Regions from separate parts of the Paenarthrobacter sp. TAF1 genome, predicted to be linked through region 3. Evidence: riboswitches for the same ligand, from Rfam matches in the RefSeq annotation. Region 3 holds a riboswitch; each other region holds the start of a gene.

The links. A riboswitch is a leader RNA that binds a small molecule or an ion and turns the genes downstream of it on or off. The one in region 3 is predicted to bind S-adenosylmethionine.
Region 1: linked by a shared signal. The riboswitch ahead of AB4Y81_RS13220 (DUF1737 domain-containing protein) and the one ahead of AB4Y81_RS07015 (aminotransferase class V-fold PLP-dependent enzyme) in region 3 are both predicted to bind S-adenosylmethionine.
Region 2: linked by a shared signal. The riboswitch ahead of metX (homoserine O-acetyltransferase MetX) and the one ahead of AB4Y81_RS07015 (aminotransferase class V-fold PLP-dependent enzyme) in region 3 are both predicted to bind S-adenosylmethionine.
Region 4: linked by a shared signal. The riboswitch ahead of AB4Y81_RS10555 (hypothetical protein) and the one ahead of AB4Y81_RS07015 (aminotransferase class V-fold PLP-dependent enzyme) in region 3 are both predicted to bind S-adenosylmethionine.

Annotation. Positions count from the first base shown of each region.
Region 1 is NZ_JBFRDO010000009.1:32,813-36,402, reverse strand. It holds gene AB4Y81_RS13230 (O-succinylhomoserine sulfhydrylase) at 1-965, opposite strand, end outside; gene AB4Y81_RS13225 (rhodanese-like domain-containing protein) at 966-1,376, opposite strand; gene AB4Y81_RS13220 (DUF1737 domain-containing protein) at 1,373-1,636, opposite strand; SAM riboswitch class IV at 1,650-1,761, opposite strand; gene AB4Y81_RS13215 (NtaA/DmoA family FMN-dependent monooxygenase) at 1,917-3,245, shown strand; gene AB4Y81_RS13210 (aromatic amino acid ammonia-lyase) at 3,245-3,590, shown strand, end outside.
Region 2 is NZ_JBFRDO010000005.1:54,871-58,460, forward strand. It holds gene AB4Y81_RS08580 (winged helix DNA-binding domain-containing protein) at 1-21, shown strand, start outside; gene AB4Y81_RS08585 (hypothetical protein) at 67-516, shown strand; gene metX (homoserine O-acetyltransferase MetX) at 560-1,681, opposite strand; SAM riboswitch class IV at 1,696-1,813, opposite strand; partial or broken gene AB4Y81_RS08595 (bifunctional o-acetylhomoserine/o-acetylserine sulfhydrylase) at 1,998-3,335, opposite strand; gene AB4Y81_RS08600 (VOC family protein) at 3,530-3,590, shown strand, end outside.
Region 3 is NZ_JBFRDO010000004.1:162,718-166,307, reverse strand. It holds gene AB4Y81_RS07020 (class I SAM-dependent methyltransferase) at 1-367, opposite strand, end outside; gene AB4Y81_RS07015 (aminotransferase class V-fold PLP-dependent enzyme) at 415-1,821, opposite strand; SAM riboswitch class IV at 1,854-1,967, opposite strand; gene hisN (histidinol-phosphatase) at 2,138-2,962, opposite strand; gene rsgA (ribosome small subunit-dependent GTPase A) at 3,034-3,590, opposite strand, start outside.
Region 4 is NZ_JBFRDO010000005.1:511,753-515,342, reverse strand. It holds gene AB4Y81_RS10565 (VIT1/CCC1 transporter family protein) at 1-538, opposite strand, end outside; gene AB4Y81_RS10560 (hypothetical protein) at 777-968, shown strand; gene AB4Y81_RS10555 (hypothetical protein) at 965-1,264, opposite strand; SAM riboswitch class IV at 1,281-1,400, opposite strand; gene AB4Y81_RS10550 (sodium:solute symporter) at 1,511-3,046, opposite strand; gene AB4Y81_RS10545 (helix-turn-helix domain-containing protein) at 3,327-3,590, shown strand, end outside.

The DNA.
Region 1 (3,590 bases), on a different contig from region 3:
GCGGACGGCGAGAGCTCGAACGTGAGCACTGTGCCTCCGGCTTTCATCTGCTTCGCGGCGAGCTCGTACTGCGGGTGCGACTTCAGCAAGGGGTACTTGACCCAGCTGATGGCGGGTTGCTGCTCCAACCATTCCGCGATCTTCAGGGCCGATGCCGAGCTGTGGTTGACTCGGAGCCCGATGGTTTCCAGGCCTTTGGTCAACACCCAGGCGTTGAAAGCCGAAAGCGATGGCCCCGTGTGGCGCATGAGCTGCTTCACCGGTCCATCGATGAACTCCTTGGTGCCCAGGATCGCGCCACCGAGGACGCGTCCCTGGCCGTCGATGTGCTTGGTGCCTGAGTACACAATCACGTCGGCGCCCAGCTCGCCACAGCGCTGCAGCAGGGGGGTGGCAAAGACGTTGTCGACGACGACAGTCGCCCCAGCGGCATGCGCCAGTTCGCTGACAGCCTGGATGTCCACGATTTCCTGCATCGGGTTGGACGGTGACTCGAAGAAGACGGCGGTGGTCGGCTCGGAGAGAGCCTCACGCCACTGGTCAAGGTCCGGTCCGTCCACAAACACGGTCTCCACGCCCCAGCGCGGAAGGATCTCGTTGAGGATCACGAAGCAGGAGCCGAAGAGGGAACGGGCAGCAACCACGCGGTCACCGGCAGCCAGCAGGGCACCCAGTGCGGTGAACACGGCGGACATGCCGGACGCCGTCGCGAAGCAAGCCTCGGTACCTTCGAGGAGGCGCAGCCGCTCCTGGAAGGTGGCCACGGACGGGTTGCCGTAGCGGGAGTAGACGAAGCGTTCGTCCTCGCCGGTGAAGGCGCGTTCTGCCGCGGCGGCGGATTCGTAAACGAAGCCGGAGTTCAGGAAGACGGGTTCAGCCGTTTCCTGGAAGTTGGTACGGTCAAGTCCACCGCGAACGGCCTGGGTGTCGGGGCTCCAGCCGGCGGCGTCAGGATTGAAAGTCACTTACTCGGTCCCCAGATTCGTTGGCAGGCCACGGTTCTTCCAACCATTGACGGTGCGTTCGCCGTAACGGTCGGGTTCGCCCTCAAAGCCTTCAAGGACGTTGTAGGCGGTGAAGCCTGCCTGCGTGGCGGCGATGGCGGCGGCGATGGAGCGCTGGCCGGAGCGGCAGATGAAGACGAGCTCCACGCCGTCGTCCTCGGGTGCCTGTTGTTGCAGGTCCTCGATGAAGCGGGAGTTCGGGATGCCGCCGGCGAGGTTCCACTGGATGAACAGGGGATCGTTCTCGGTGGCTTTCGTGTCGGGGATTCCGATGTGGGCCCATTCGCCCTCGGTGCGGACGTCCACCAGGATGGCGCCCTGTTCAAGCTTGGCCCACGCGTCTTGCGGGGTCAGGTCACCTGCGTAGCTCATGCGTGGCCCTCGAATGCTTCTTCGTCGTCGGTATCCAGTTCATCAACGGCGTTGGCGACTGCGGCATCGGCGCTGGCAATCGCGGCGGGCAGGACGACGGCCTGCGCGACGATCACGTCGGTTCCGTTGAACGTGGCGGCGGGGCTGCCGTGCAGTACGTACCCATCCGCCAGGGCGTTGGTGATCCGCTCACAAAAGTCGCGGGTATCCGGGCCTGTTATCAGGCGGTAAGAGAGTTTTTCTTCAGTGGGTTCAGGCATTGCTGGTGCTCCTCAGTCACGCTTGCAGTTCGAGTTGTCGATACGCCGAGTAGTCACCTGAGGCACCCCGCCGGAGAGAGGGTTGCCGACCAGCAAGTCAGGGCTTTGCGCTGGTTCTCATTACTCAAGAAAAACGTAGCATTCACGACGACGGCCCGCACGGCGGCCGTCGTCATGTTGCGTAACCGGGCGGTACTGGAGTACGGGTCCAATTAAGACGTCCCGGGAGCATAATTGACGCAGTACGACCCCCTGTAACTTCGTATGAAATCAGGTCGCGGTGAACGGACAGAGCAGTTCTACACTCAAGCCCATGCTGCATTTTGGTTGGTTCGTGGGGCACGGTTTCGGGGTGCAGGGCTGGGGCACTCCGGGCTACAGCCTGGGGTACGACTGGAAGAAGCCCGCCCTGTACCAGGAGGCCGTGCGCGCGTTCGAGCTGTCCGGGCTGGACCTGTTCATCATCGAGGATTCCCTGACCGTCCCGGACACCTATGGCGGTACTGCCGAGGTTTCGCTGGCCCATGCGTCCTTTGCGCCGAAACACGATCCCTTGGCGTTGGTCCCGTACTTGCTTTCCGCCACGGAGCACCTGGGGATCGTTCCCACGGTCAGCGCTTCCTTCTACCCGCCCTTCACCGCGGCCCGGCTCCTCGCTACCCTGCAGCACTTCTCCGAGGGGCAGCTCGGATGGAATGTGGTCACCTCGGGCAGCGATCTCGCCGCGCAGAACTACGGCTTGGACCAGCAGATCGAACACGACCTCCGGTACGAAAAAGCGGAGGAATTCGTCGACGTCGTCAGGCGGCTTTGGCGTAGCTGGGAGGCCGACGCTGTACTTGAGGACGTTTCAGCCGGGGTGTTTGCGGACCATACCAAAGTGCATCCGATCAACCACGACGGCGACTTCTTCAAGGTCCGTGGGCCGCTGAACACGGCACCGTTGCCCGAGGAACCCGTGCTTGTCCAAGCGGGCGCCTCTCCGCGGGGCAAAGCGTTTGCCGGCGGTCACGCGGATGTGGCAATTGCGCTCGCCCGCGGCGTTGACGGTATGAAGGCCTACCGGGATTCGATCCGGGCCGAGGCGGCGAAAGCCGGGCGGAATCCCGACGACGTGAAGGTGCTTTTCGTGCTGAAGCCCACCGTGGTGGGTTCCACAGCCGAGGCCGAGGAGCTACGGGCGCAGCGCCGGGAATTGACGCAGCGTGACATCGACAGCCAGCTCAACTCCATCTCCTACCTGTCCGTGATCGACTTTAAGAAGTTCGACCTCGATGCCCCGCTTCCGGAGTTGAGCACCAACAGCAACCAGGGCACGTTGGAGCACTTCGCCAAGGCTGCCCCTCCCGGGTCCACGCTGCGCGAAATCCTGCAGGCACGCAGCGGTGGTGCGGGGGATTCGATCATCGGCACGGTGGGAGAAATTGCGGATTATCTGGAGGAGACCGGCGCGGCGGTAGGGGGCGACGGCTTCCTGTTCTCCGGCTTTGTTGATCCGGTGACCGTGCACGGTGTGCTGGACAAGCTGACCCCGGAACTCCGCCGCCGCGGCCTGTTGAGGAAGAGTTACGGCAACGGCGGATTCCGCCAAAACCTGCTGGATTTCTAATGGGCATTTTCACCATCGGGACGGGCCCCGTTTCCGCATTGGCTGTGGCGGAAGCGGCTGCGGATCCGACGTTTCACGTGGAACTCAACCAAGATGCGTTGAATTTGATCGGACGGGGAAGGGAGATCGTGGAGCAGGCGGCCGCTTCCGGCCAACGGGTCTACGGCCTGAATACCCTTCTAGGGTCAGGCCGGGACACTGCTGTGGAGGAGAAGTCCCTCCTCGCCTACCAGGTGCAGGTCATCAGGTATCACAACAGCGGCGTAGGCCCGTATCTGGATCGTGCCGCAGCGCGCGCAGTGATCCTGGCCCGGCTTGTCGGGTTCAGCCGGGGCGGCTCCGGAG
Region 2 (3,590 bases), on a different contig from region 3:
ATGGAGGCCAAGCTGCTGTGATGGGCACAGGGCTAAGCTGGGGTTAAGACCTAGGAGGCCTGCACTGTGAACAATCTGATCTTCTGGATCATCGTCTGCTCGTGGCTGATTCCCATGGGAATCCGCATGTACAACCGGTCCAAGGCCCGCCGCCTGCAGAACGGGAATTTTCGTGGTCAGGATTATCCGCAACAGGGTTTCCCACCACAAAATTACCCGCCGCAGGACTACCCGCAACAGAATTACCCGGGCTACCCGCCAGGGCCGGCAGTCATCCGCCCTGCAGACGAGGCTCCGCAGGTCGCGCCGCCGTCGAACGCCTCCTACCCAAGCGGTTCCTACCCAAGCGATTCCTACCGGGCCGGACAGCCCGCTCCCGCGCCGTTTCCCACTGCCGGTTCCGAGCCCCAGGGCTACCGCGCCCGCAAGCTGGCTGAACTGGATGCGAAGTTCACCAATGGCCAGATCGCCATGGAGGACTACATGAAACAACGCGGGGAGATCATGAACGGCTAGGCACGTCCACAAACAGGCAACTCTACGAACAGGCTCCTCACGGTCAGGCGAAGAACGCCCCGCGAAGCTGCTCCGACAATTGGCCGATTTCCGTGAGGAAGCCATCGTGGCCGATCGGCGCCTGGATGGTGTGGACCGGAACATTCCCCGGCAGTGCTGCCGCCAGTTCCTTGGACTGGGCCGGGAAGTACAGCCTGTCCGTGTCCACAGCAGCAACAAAGAACTCGGCGGTGGCACGCGAAAGTGCTTCCTGCAGTGTGCCCCGTCCCCGCCTGATGTCGTGGGACATCAACGCTTCGGTGATGGCGATATAGCTGTTGGCATCGAACCGCCGCACAAGCTTTGTCCCCTGGTGGTCCAGGTAGCTTTCCACCTGGTAGCGACCACGCTCCCCCAGGACTGCTGCGGAGAGCGGCGTTTCCTGATGTTGGGCTTCCCTGCCGAAGCGGAGATCCAGTTCCAGGGCGGAACGGTACGTGATGTGCGCAATCCGGCGGGCCAGGGCAAGTCCGTGTTCCGGAGCCGGACCGCCGTAGTAGTCCCCATTGTTGAAGTGCGGGTCCTGCCGGATGGCCAGGGTTTGGGCCTGCGCAAAGGCAATCTGCTCGGCGGTGCTGTAGGCTCCCACCGAAATGACGGCGCAGCGGTTGACCCTCTCCGGGAACGTGACAGCCCATTCGAGGGCCCTGGCCCCACCCATCGAGCCGCCCAGGACCGCGTGCCAGGATTCAATCCCCAAGAGGTCCGCCAAACGGGCCTCAGCAACCGTGCTGTCGCGAAGAGTGACCAGGGGGAACCGGGAACCCCACGGCTTGCCGTCCGGCGCATCGGAGGACGGGCCGGTGCTGCCATAGCAGCCGCCCACGATATTGATGGAGACAACGAAGAACCTGTTGGTGTCGATGGTGGCGCCCGGACCCACCAACTGCTCCCACCACCCTTCCTCGTCCGTGGCTCCGCGGGCAACGTGGGTGCTGCCCGTCAGCGCATGCTGGATGAGCACGGCATTGGACGCGTCGGCGTTGAGTCGTCCCCAGGTTTCGTACGCCAACACGACGTTGGGGAGGTGACCGCCGGCTTCGAGCGCCAGCGGCCCTATGCCCGCGTACTTGACGGTTCCGTCTTCTTCTCCGGATTTGGGAAGTGCTGTAGCAGTGATGGTCATTCCTTTGACACCTAACTTCGCGCTTGCCCGTCGCCTTGCGTGCGAACAGGCCAGGTCTTCACCCGGGGCACCCCACCGCGGAAGGAGGGTTGCCGGCCAGCAAGCCGGGGCTATCTGCTGGCACTCATGACCTAATACGTAGAGTCTAGGAAAGACACCACCGTTATGGCGAAGAATGTGACACCAGTGTGACGTTCAAGGGCAGCTTCATTCACGAAAGAGCACTCCGGGGTGCCGTCCGGCGAATAATCGTCGATGTGGACGACACCCCGGGTCCGTCAGCCGGGTGCGTCAGCTGCAGGCGTGGACTGCCCGTTCAGGCGCCCTTGGCCGCGCGGAAGCCGGCTTCGAGGTCGGCAATGATGTCATCGATGTGCTCAATGCCCACGGACAAGCGGACTAGGCCCGGGTTGACGCCGGCGGCTACCTGCTGCTCGACCGTCAGCTGGCTGTGCGTGGTCGACGCCGGGTGGATGACCAGGGAGCGGACGTCACCGATGTTGGCGACGTGGGAGTGCAGCTCCAAACCGTCCACGAAGCGCTTGCCGGCCTCTACGCCACCCTTGATGTTGAAGGCCACGATGGCTCCCGTGCCCTGGGGTCCGTACTTGCGGCCCCGCTCGTACCAGGGGCTGGACGGCAGGCCCGCATAGGCGACCGATTCGACGTCGTCATGCGCTTCCAGCCACTCGGCCACCTTGGTGGCGTTGGCGACGTGGCGCTCCACCCGCAGGCTCAAGGTTTCCAGGCCCTGGGCAATGAGGAACGCGTTGAACGGCGACACGGCCGAGCCGAGGTCGCGAAGGAGCTGGACACGGGCCTTCAGGATGTAGGAAAGGTTGGCTCCGAGCGCTCCGTCCTTGCCCAGGTCGCGGGCGTAAACCAAGCCGTTGTAACTGGGGTCCGGGGTGTTGAAGCCGGGGAACCGCTCCGGGTCCTTGCCGAAGTCGAAGTTGCCCGAGTCCACGATCACGCCTGCGATCGCCGAACCGTGTCCGCCGAGGTACTTGGTTGCGGAGTGGACCACAATGTCCGCGCCCCACTCGATGGGCCGGATGAGGAACGGCGTGGAGAGGGTGTTGTCGACGATGAGAGGCACGCCTGCCTCGTGCGCGACACCGGCGACGCCTTCGATATCCAGCACGTCCTGGCGTGGGTTCGAGACGACTTCACCAAAGAACAGCTTGGTGTTCGACTGGACGGCCGCACGCCACTGCTCGAGGTTGTCCGGGTCCTCGACGAAAGTCACGGAGATGCCGAACTTCTTCAGCGTGTGGGCCAGCAGGTTGTACGTGCCGCCGTAGAGGCTGGGGCTCGCGACGACGTGGTCGCCGGCCTCGGCGATGTTCAGGATGGCAAAGGTCTCGGCTGCCTGGCCCGAACTGAGCAGCAGTGCACCCAGACCGCCTTCGAGGCTCGCGACGCGCTGTTCCACGGCGTCCTGCGTGGGGTTGCCTATCCGGGTGTAGATCGGAGCCAGTTCGGCCAGGGCAAAGCGGTTGGCCGCGCTTTCAGCACTCGGGAAAACGAACGACGTTGTCTGGTAGATCGGCAGGGAACGCGCGCCCGTGGCGGCATCCGGCTCTTGGCCTGCGTGGATCTGGCGGGTTTCGAAAGACCATCCTTGGGACATGGAATTCTCCTGTTCGTGGCGCGTGTGGTCGGCGGAATAGCTGCGGGAAGGAAGCTGCGGCCAGTCTAGGAAGTGTCCGGGTCCTTGGACAGCTTTGTGACGCCAGCAGAATATATGGGCTCTTTTGCGACCTTCCATGACGCCCGTCGCGAGATCCCACCTTAGTTAGGGTTGGCTTAGCTGAGACACCGATCACAAAGTGCCAAGATGAAGCCATGCGCATGGATCACGTCTCTTACGCCTGTGAACGAGATGGCCTCTTGGCCACTACCGAAC
Region 3 (3,590 bases):
ATGCTGAGTCCGCCAGTCCGGTTGCCTCGGCCGTCCCCTCCGTCGCGTGAACATCGGGGTAGGCCTTTCGCAGTTGCGCCAACATATCGGTGGAAGGGTCGACGGCGGCCACCTCAAGTCCGCGTCCGGCCAGGAGTGCCGTGAACTTGCCCGTTCCTGCGCCGAGGTCCGCAGCTGTCGATGCCCCTTCAGATAGGAGCCAATCAACGGAGTCCACAGGATAGCCCGGCCGCACGCGATCGTAGTGCTCTCCGCCATCCTGGAAGCTTTGGCCAAGTTCATGGCGCCGGGAGGCATGGAGTTTGGGTCCGCGGGGACCGGCGGGACCGGGAGTGACTGGAGCGCCGTTCGCTGAGCGCAGGGACACGCAAACTCCTTCACAGGGCCGTTAGAGGTACCCTACGAATTTACCCTCTAGTCGACCGTGCAGGGAGCGGCACCGGCTGTGCCCGGGGTGTTGGGCGCCCACTCGGGGTAGCTGCGGTGGTCGTTGGCCGGTACCCAACGGCCCTCGTCCACCACATAGTCCCAGCCCAGGCCGTTGCGCTTGAGTTCCTCGATGCCTGCCAGCAGCCTGGTGGCGTCCTCCAACCGGGAGCCGACGCCGAAGCTTGCGCGCAGGGAACCCGAAGGCAGTCCCAGCCGCTTGAGCAACGGGTGCGCGCAGAAACGTCCGTCGCGGAGGCCCACTCCGTGTTCGGCCGCCAGATATGCGGCGACCAGTCCGGCGTCGAATCCTTCTACGGAGAAGTTGACCACGCCGATGGTGTCCTCGGAATCGCTGAAGATCCGGTGGACTGTTACGCCGTCGATGGCTTCCAGGCCCTCAACCAGGTAGCTGCGGATGCCCGCTTCGTGTGCGTGCCAGGCGTCCTGGTCGAGGCCGGCGAGCACCTGCGTGGCGCGGGCGAGCGTCGCGGCGCCCAGGACGTTGGGGGAACCGCCCTCGTGCCTCGCCGGACCCGTGGCCCAGCTAACCGAGTCCAAGCGCGCTTCGCGGACAGCGCCGCCACCTGCCAGGTGCGGGATCCCGGCGTCGAGCCAGTCCGGGCGGCCCACTACCACTCCTGCGCCGAACGGCGCATAGAGCTTGTGTCCTGAGAAGACGATGTAGTCGACGTCTGCCTCTGCGATGTTGACGCGGCGGTGCGGAGCGAGCTGGGCTGCATCCACCACGATCCTCGCGCCGTACTCGTGGGCCAGCGCGGCCAGCCGGGCGATCGGCAGGATCTCTCCGGTGACGTTCGAGGCGCCCGTGACGGCGAGCAGGCTGACGCCGCCCAGGGCCAGTTCGGCTTCGATCTTGTCCAGCGTTCCGGCCAGGGTCGGCGCCGCAACCACGCTGCGGTGCGGCACGCCCTGCCACGGCAGCAGATTTGCGTGGTGCTCAATGTCCAAGTACAGGACCTCGCCGGCAAACCCGCCGTCGACCTGCGGGAGGCAGCCGGCCAGCAGGTTCAAGGAGTCCGTGGTGTTCCGGGTAAAGATCACCGAATCGTCTGCACGTCCGCCAACGAAGTCACGGACGATGTTCCGGGAATTCTCGTAGACGGAGGTGCTGATCTGCGAGGCGAAGCCTGCCCCGCGGTGAACGCTGGCGTAGTACGGGAGGACCTCGTTGAGGTAGGCGGAAACAATCGTCAGCGCAGGGGCTGACGCGCCGTAGTCGAGGTTGGCATAGCGGACGTGGCCACCTTGGATCAGAGGCGCCTGAAGCTCCGCGCCCGTGACGGCGGCGAGGGGACGCGCAGCTGCCGATTCGAGGGCGGCTTCGTCAACAAAGGAAGGGATGGTGTTTGCGTTGAACGTGACTGTGCTCATGGGACCTCACTCAAGAGGGACCCCCACAGGGGGATCCGCGCTTGCCGCATCCGTTCCGGACCGGCCGGGTCGTCACCCGGGGCACCCCACCGCGAATGGAGGGTTGCCGGCCAGCAAACCGGGGTTTAGCGCTGGCACTCGTGACCTGTAAAAAAGGCTAAGGCACGTCCGGGGGACGATCCAAAGCCGTGGGGTTTTGTTAAGCGCTTTGTTACGCGGAATGCCAAATCCCAGTTTCCGCGAACAAAAAACGGCGGACGCGCACAAAAGCGGGCGTCCGCCGTCGAAAATTCGGCAATCCGGAGTAGTGCCGGCCTCAGGCTTGGGACTGCAGGAGGTCGTCCAGTCCGGGGTTCAGCCGCTTCAGGACTTCCGAATGCAGGATGGAGTTGGTGGCCAGGGCGTTGCCGCCGAACGGTCCGTCTTCGCCTTCCAGGGAAGTGAAGCGCCCGCCTGCCTCCGTCACGATGGGGACGAGCGCCGCCATGTCGTAGAGGTTCAGCTCCGGTTCGCAGGCGATGTCCACCGCGCCCTCGGCCACGAGGCAGTAGGACCAGAAGTCACCGTAGGCACGTGTGCGCCAGACGTCCTCCGTGAGGTCCATGAATTCGTCCAGATTGCCCCGCTCCTTCCAGCCGGACAGGCTGGAGTAGGACATGGAAGCGTCGGCCAGGCGTGAAACGTTGGACACCTTGAGGCGGGTTGCTGAAGCGAGGGACCGACCCATGTAGGCGCCCATATCCTTGGCTGCCCACCAGCGTTTGCCCAACGCCGGAGCGCTGACCACACCAACGACGGGCTCGCCTTCATCGACGAGCGCGATCAGCGTTGCCCATACTGGAACGCCGCGGACAAAGTTCTTTGTTCCGTCGATGGGATCGATGATCCAGCGCCGCGATCCGTGGCCACTGCTGCCGAACTCTTCACCCAGGACTGCATCACGTGGACGCGAGCGCGACAACTGACCGCGGATAGCCTCCTCCGCAGCCTTGTCGGCATCGGTGACAGGGGTGAGGTCCGGCTTGGTTTCGATCTGCAGGTCCAGGGCCTTGAAGCGATCCATGGTTTGGGCGTCGACGGAATCGGCGAGGACATGGGCCAGGCGCAGGTCGTCGTTGTAGGTGGAAGCGGGTTGGGTCATGGCACCAAACTATCCTGAAATACTGGCGGCGGTGGGGACGTTACCGCTGCACCCTCAGTTTTCCAGTGTCATCAAGTAACCGTGCCGAGCTCTTTCGCTTCTTTGGCCTCCAGGCGCGGGTCCGCGCCCAGCAGGCGACGCAGTGACGCCAGGCGCGCCACCCCTGAAGGGCCCGCATGTCCTTCATTGACCCAGGCGTCCAGCCCGCAGTTCACTGCCGTAGCGTCGTGCTTGCATCCCCGCTCGCATGCTTCGGTGCCGGGTTCGAGGTCCGGGAAGGAATGCAGGATCCGGTCCGGATCCACGTGGGCCAAGCCGAAGGATCGGATACCGGGGGTGTCAATGATCCAGCTGCCCGAGGGGGCATCCGCGAGCTTCAGCGCCAATGCCGAGGACGAAGTGTGCCGGCCACGTCCGGTGACGGCATTCACGCCGCCGGTGGCCCGCTCGGCGCCCGTCAACGCGTTGACCATGGTGGACTTGCCCACACCGGAGTGGCCCAGCATGACGGTCACTTTGCCACCGAGATGTGCGCGGAGCCGGGAAACAGCATCCCTGTCCAAACGGGCCGACAGCCCATCATCGGATCGGGCATCAATGCCGCCGGCTTCAGAATCGGCTGTCCGGC
Region 4 (3,590 bases), on a different contig from region 3:
ACAGGTTGCTCACCAAACCGTCGTTGGCGCCGAAAACTGCTGCGCGGAAGGTACCCGAGAGCCGGTTGCGTCCACGGGTCGCCAGGCCCCGGACTACTTCCTCGTGGATTTGTTCATCGGCCACCATCGCGGGGGTGGCGGCCGGCTCGGTTCCGTAGGGGGAGCGGCCCTCTGCACGTTGCGCCAGGGCCAGGACGAAGACCGAACCGAAGTTGCGGGCCAGGAACCCCAGGAACTGGCTGCGGGCGGAAGCTGCCTTGGGCATGCCTGCGTGCTCACCCAGGAGTTTGAGCCAGTGCGCTTCATGCCGCCCTTCGGCTTCGGCCAGAGCCAGCAGGATCTGCCGTTCCTCGCCGTCGCGGCGCTGGGCGAGTTCGCGGTAGACCGCAGCCTCGGCGCGTTCATCGGCAAGGTACTGCCGCCAACGCCTGATGTCCGACGCAGTGGGTGCTGCCGGGTCTGCGGTGTGGTGGAGGGCTGTGGGTTCGATGGCGGGGTCCGGAGCGGGGCTCGACGAACTGTGGGATTCCTGGTGCATCTGCACTTTATCTCCTGTGCTGGGTGGGGTAGTTGCGGCCCCATTGCACGCCCCACACTACCGCTTATTTGCAGGGTTTTTTGGCTGGTATTCCTTAGCTGGAATGTTCGGTGTACCGTAATTTCCGGCTCTGCTTGACCCTCGCTTTGGCCGGTGCTCAGATGGAAGGACAGGGGCGGGGAGCCTCCCCGCACTCGGTTAGCGGGCTCTTACAGGCCCACGGGACGGAGGTTGCACCATGGACACCACCGAATCACACGCCAAGTACCCGGAACGCACCACCATCGAGTCGGACCCGGCCTACGACTACGCCGAAGACCAGGAAGTGGACGAGCCCTGGGTTGAGGAAGTGGACGCCCCCGAGGACGATGAACGGGTGGTGCCGATCGATGAGACCGAGGAATTCCGTGGGGAGGAAGAGGAAATCTAGTCCTCGTCCCGGCTGCCGAGGGCGAACAGGCGCGGCTGGCCATCCCGTTTTCCTGTCGCGGCCACAGTAACCGTCAGGGTCCGGGACGCCTCGCACCACGTTGAGGGCCGGACGGCCTGGGCCAGCGCTTTGGCGATCTGCTGCGGATGGGGATGCCGGAAGAACAGGGTTTCGTTCCTGGCCACTATGGTGACCGTGCCCAGGTAAAGGTCGACGGCGGGGATCACCGTGACGGTCCGGGCTTCGGTTTGGCCGGTGGTGCTGTGGGCGTGGCTGGTATCGCTCTGATACGGCAAGGTGCTGCTCCTGTGGAGAGTGCTCTTGCCCGCTCGGTTGTCTCAGGTCCGGGACGGGCCGCTTCCTCATCCGAACCACCCGTGAACATGGGGTTGGTGCATGGCCAGTCGGAGCTTGGCGCCACATCTCTTGAAGCTGGGACAACAGTACCGCACCTGCGGTTATGAAGGCCCTTTTGCCGGGAACAAAACGACGGCGGTGCTGCCCCCGTGAAGGGGGCGGCACCGCCGTCGGGTATTGCCTGGTTACTTGCTGCTGCCCACCGGGTGGACTTCCGGCGGCAGTTCCTCGGAGATGGCGCCGGCTACGCGCTTGTCCCAGGCCTCGCGGACGGCTGCGTCCGTGGGCGGAGTCAGCAGGGAGACCACGACGTAAACCACCAGAGAAGCACCGAGGCCCCAGTAGATGGGCTCGTTGGCGTAGACGCCGTCTTCGCTCGGGATGACACCAACCGCGTACATGATGAGCAGGGCCAGTGTCAGAACTGAGCCGACTGCCATGGACCATGCAGCCGCGATGCCCGTTCCGCGCTTCCAGACCAGGCCGCCGAGAATGGCGACCAGGAGTCCGCCTACCAGGATGTCGTAGGCGATGGTCAGGGCAACAACGACGTCCTGCGCTGCCATGGAAATCAGGACTGCAACGATGCCCAGGCCCAGGACCCAGTAGCGGTTTGCCTTGACGTCGTGCTCGGGGTTTTCCGTGTCGTCTGTGTTGATCGTCTTGCCGAACCAGCTGGCCACGAACGGGACAACGTCTGCGCGGGCCACCGTAGCGGCGGCGATCAGGGCGCCCGAAGCGGTGGACATCATCGCAGCCACAGCCGCGGCCATCACCAGTCCGCCGATGCCGACGGGCAGGATGTGGGTTGCCACCTCTGCGTAGACAACGTCCTTGCCGAGGTTGGCGACATCGATGTCCGGGAGGGCGACGCGGGCAGCCAGGCCGATCAGTGCGCCGGCGATGCCGTAGAGGATGCAGTAAACACCGGCGGTAGCTCCGCCCCAGCGTGCAACGGTGGCGGTCTTGGCGGTGAAGACGCGCTGCCAGATGTCCTGGCCGATCAGGAGGCCGAGGGTGTAGACCACGAAGTAAGTGATGATTGTCTGGACGCCGATGCCGTCGATCTGGAAGAAGCTGGCGTCAAGMCGCTCACGGATGCCGTCCATTCCGCCGGCTGCGTTCAGGACGAACGGCAGCATCAGGAAGAAAATGCCTACGGTCTTGATGAGGAACTGCACCTGGTCTGCCAGGGTGATGGACCACATGCCGCCGATGGTGGAGTAGACCAGCACGATGGCGCCGCCGACTGCGATTGCCAACCAGCGTTCCCAGTCGAAGAGCACCACGAAGATGGTGGCGTAGGCGCCGGTGGACGTGGCGCAGAGCATGAGGGTGTAGGCCAACATCACGATTCCGGATGTCTGGGTGGCTTTGCTGCCGTATCGCAGGCTCAGCATTTGGGAGACCGTGTAGATCTTCAACCGCTGGATGGTGCCGGCGAACAGGAGGCTAAGGAGCAGCACGCCGGAGCCGATGGCCACCACGAGCCACATGCCGGAGATGCCGAACTTGTAACCGAGGCCCACGCCGCCCACGGTGGATGCGCCACCGAGGACCACGGCGGCCATGGTGCCTGTGTAGAGGAAGGGTCCCAGGCGGCGGCCGGCCACCAGGAAGTCGCTGTTGTTCTTTGTGCGGGACTTGCCCCACCAGCCGAAGGCCAGCATGGCGAGCAGGTACACCACCACGATTGCGATATTAATAGCCGAAGATTCCATGAACGGTCCTTGGAGCTGATGCACGGAGGTTGGGGTTTTCGACGATACCCCTGCGATGCGTCGAAGTCTCTGTGCGGATGATTGGAGATTTGGGTTTGGAGCTTGGGGATGTGTTGTGTGCCTCACAGACAACACTTGTTGCCTATGAGGATATGTTGTGATCGGAGTAACAGTCAAGATCCTTTGGACTTGGTTACGCCCGCAGTGGCCCTGTTGGCGTGCCTCCCGGCTACTATTGCTCCAATGACAGGGCCACATGACAGGCCTGAAAGGTTCGTGAATGAAGGCTCTACCCGTTGAACCGAGCAATGTTCCCGTTGCCATCGGTTCCAGAATCCGCGCAGCCCGGCAAGCGCAGCGCCTCACCATCGAGCAGGTTGCGGACGCCACCGGGTTGACCAAAGGCTTCCTGAGCCGCGTGGAGCGCGACCTGACATCGCCGTCGGTGGCTTCCTTGGTGACCCTCTGCCAGGTTCTGTCCGTCTCCGTCGGCGACTTGTTCGCCGCGCCGGAGACCCATCTGACACGTCGCGACGACGGCCCC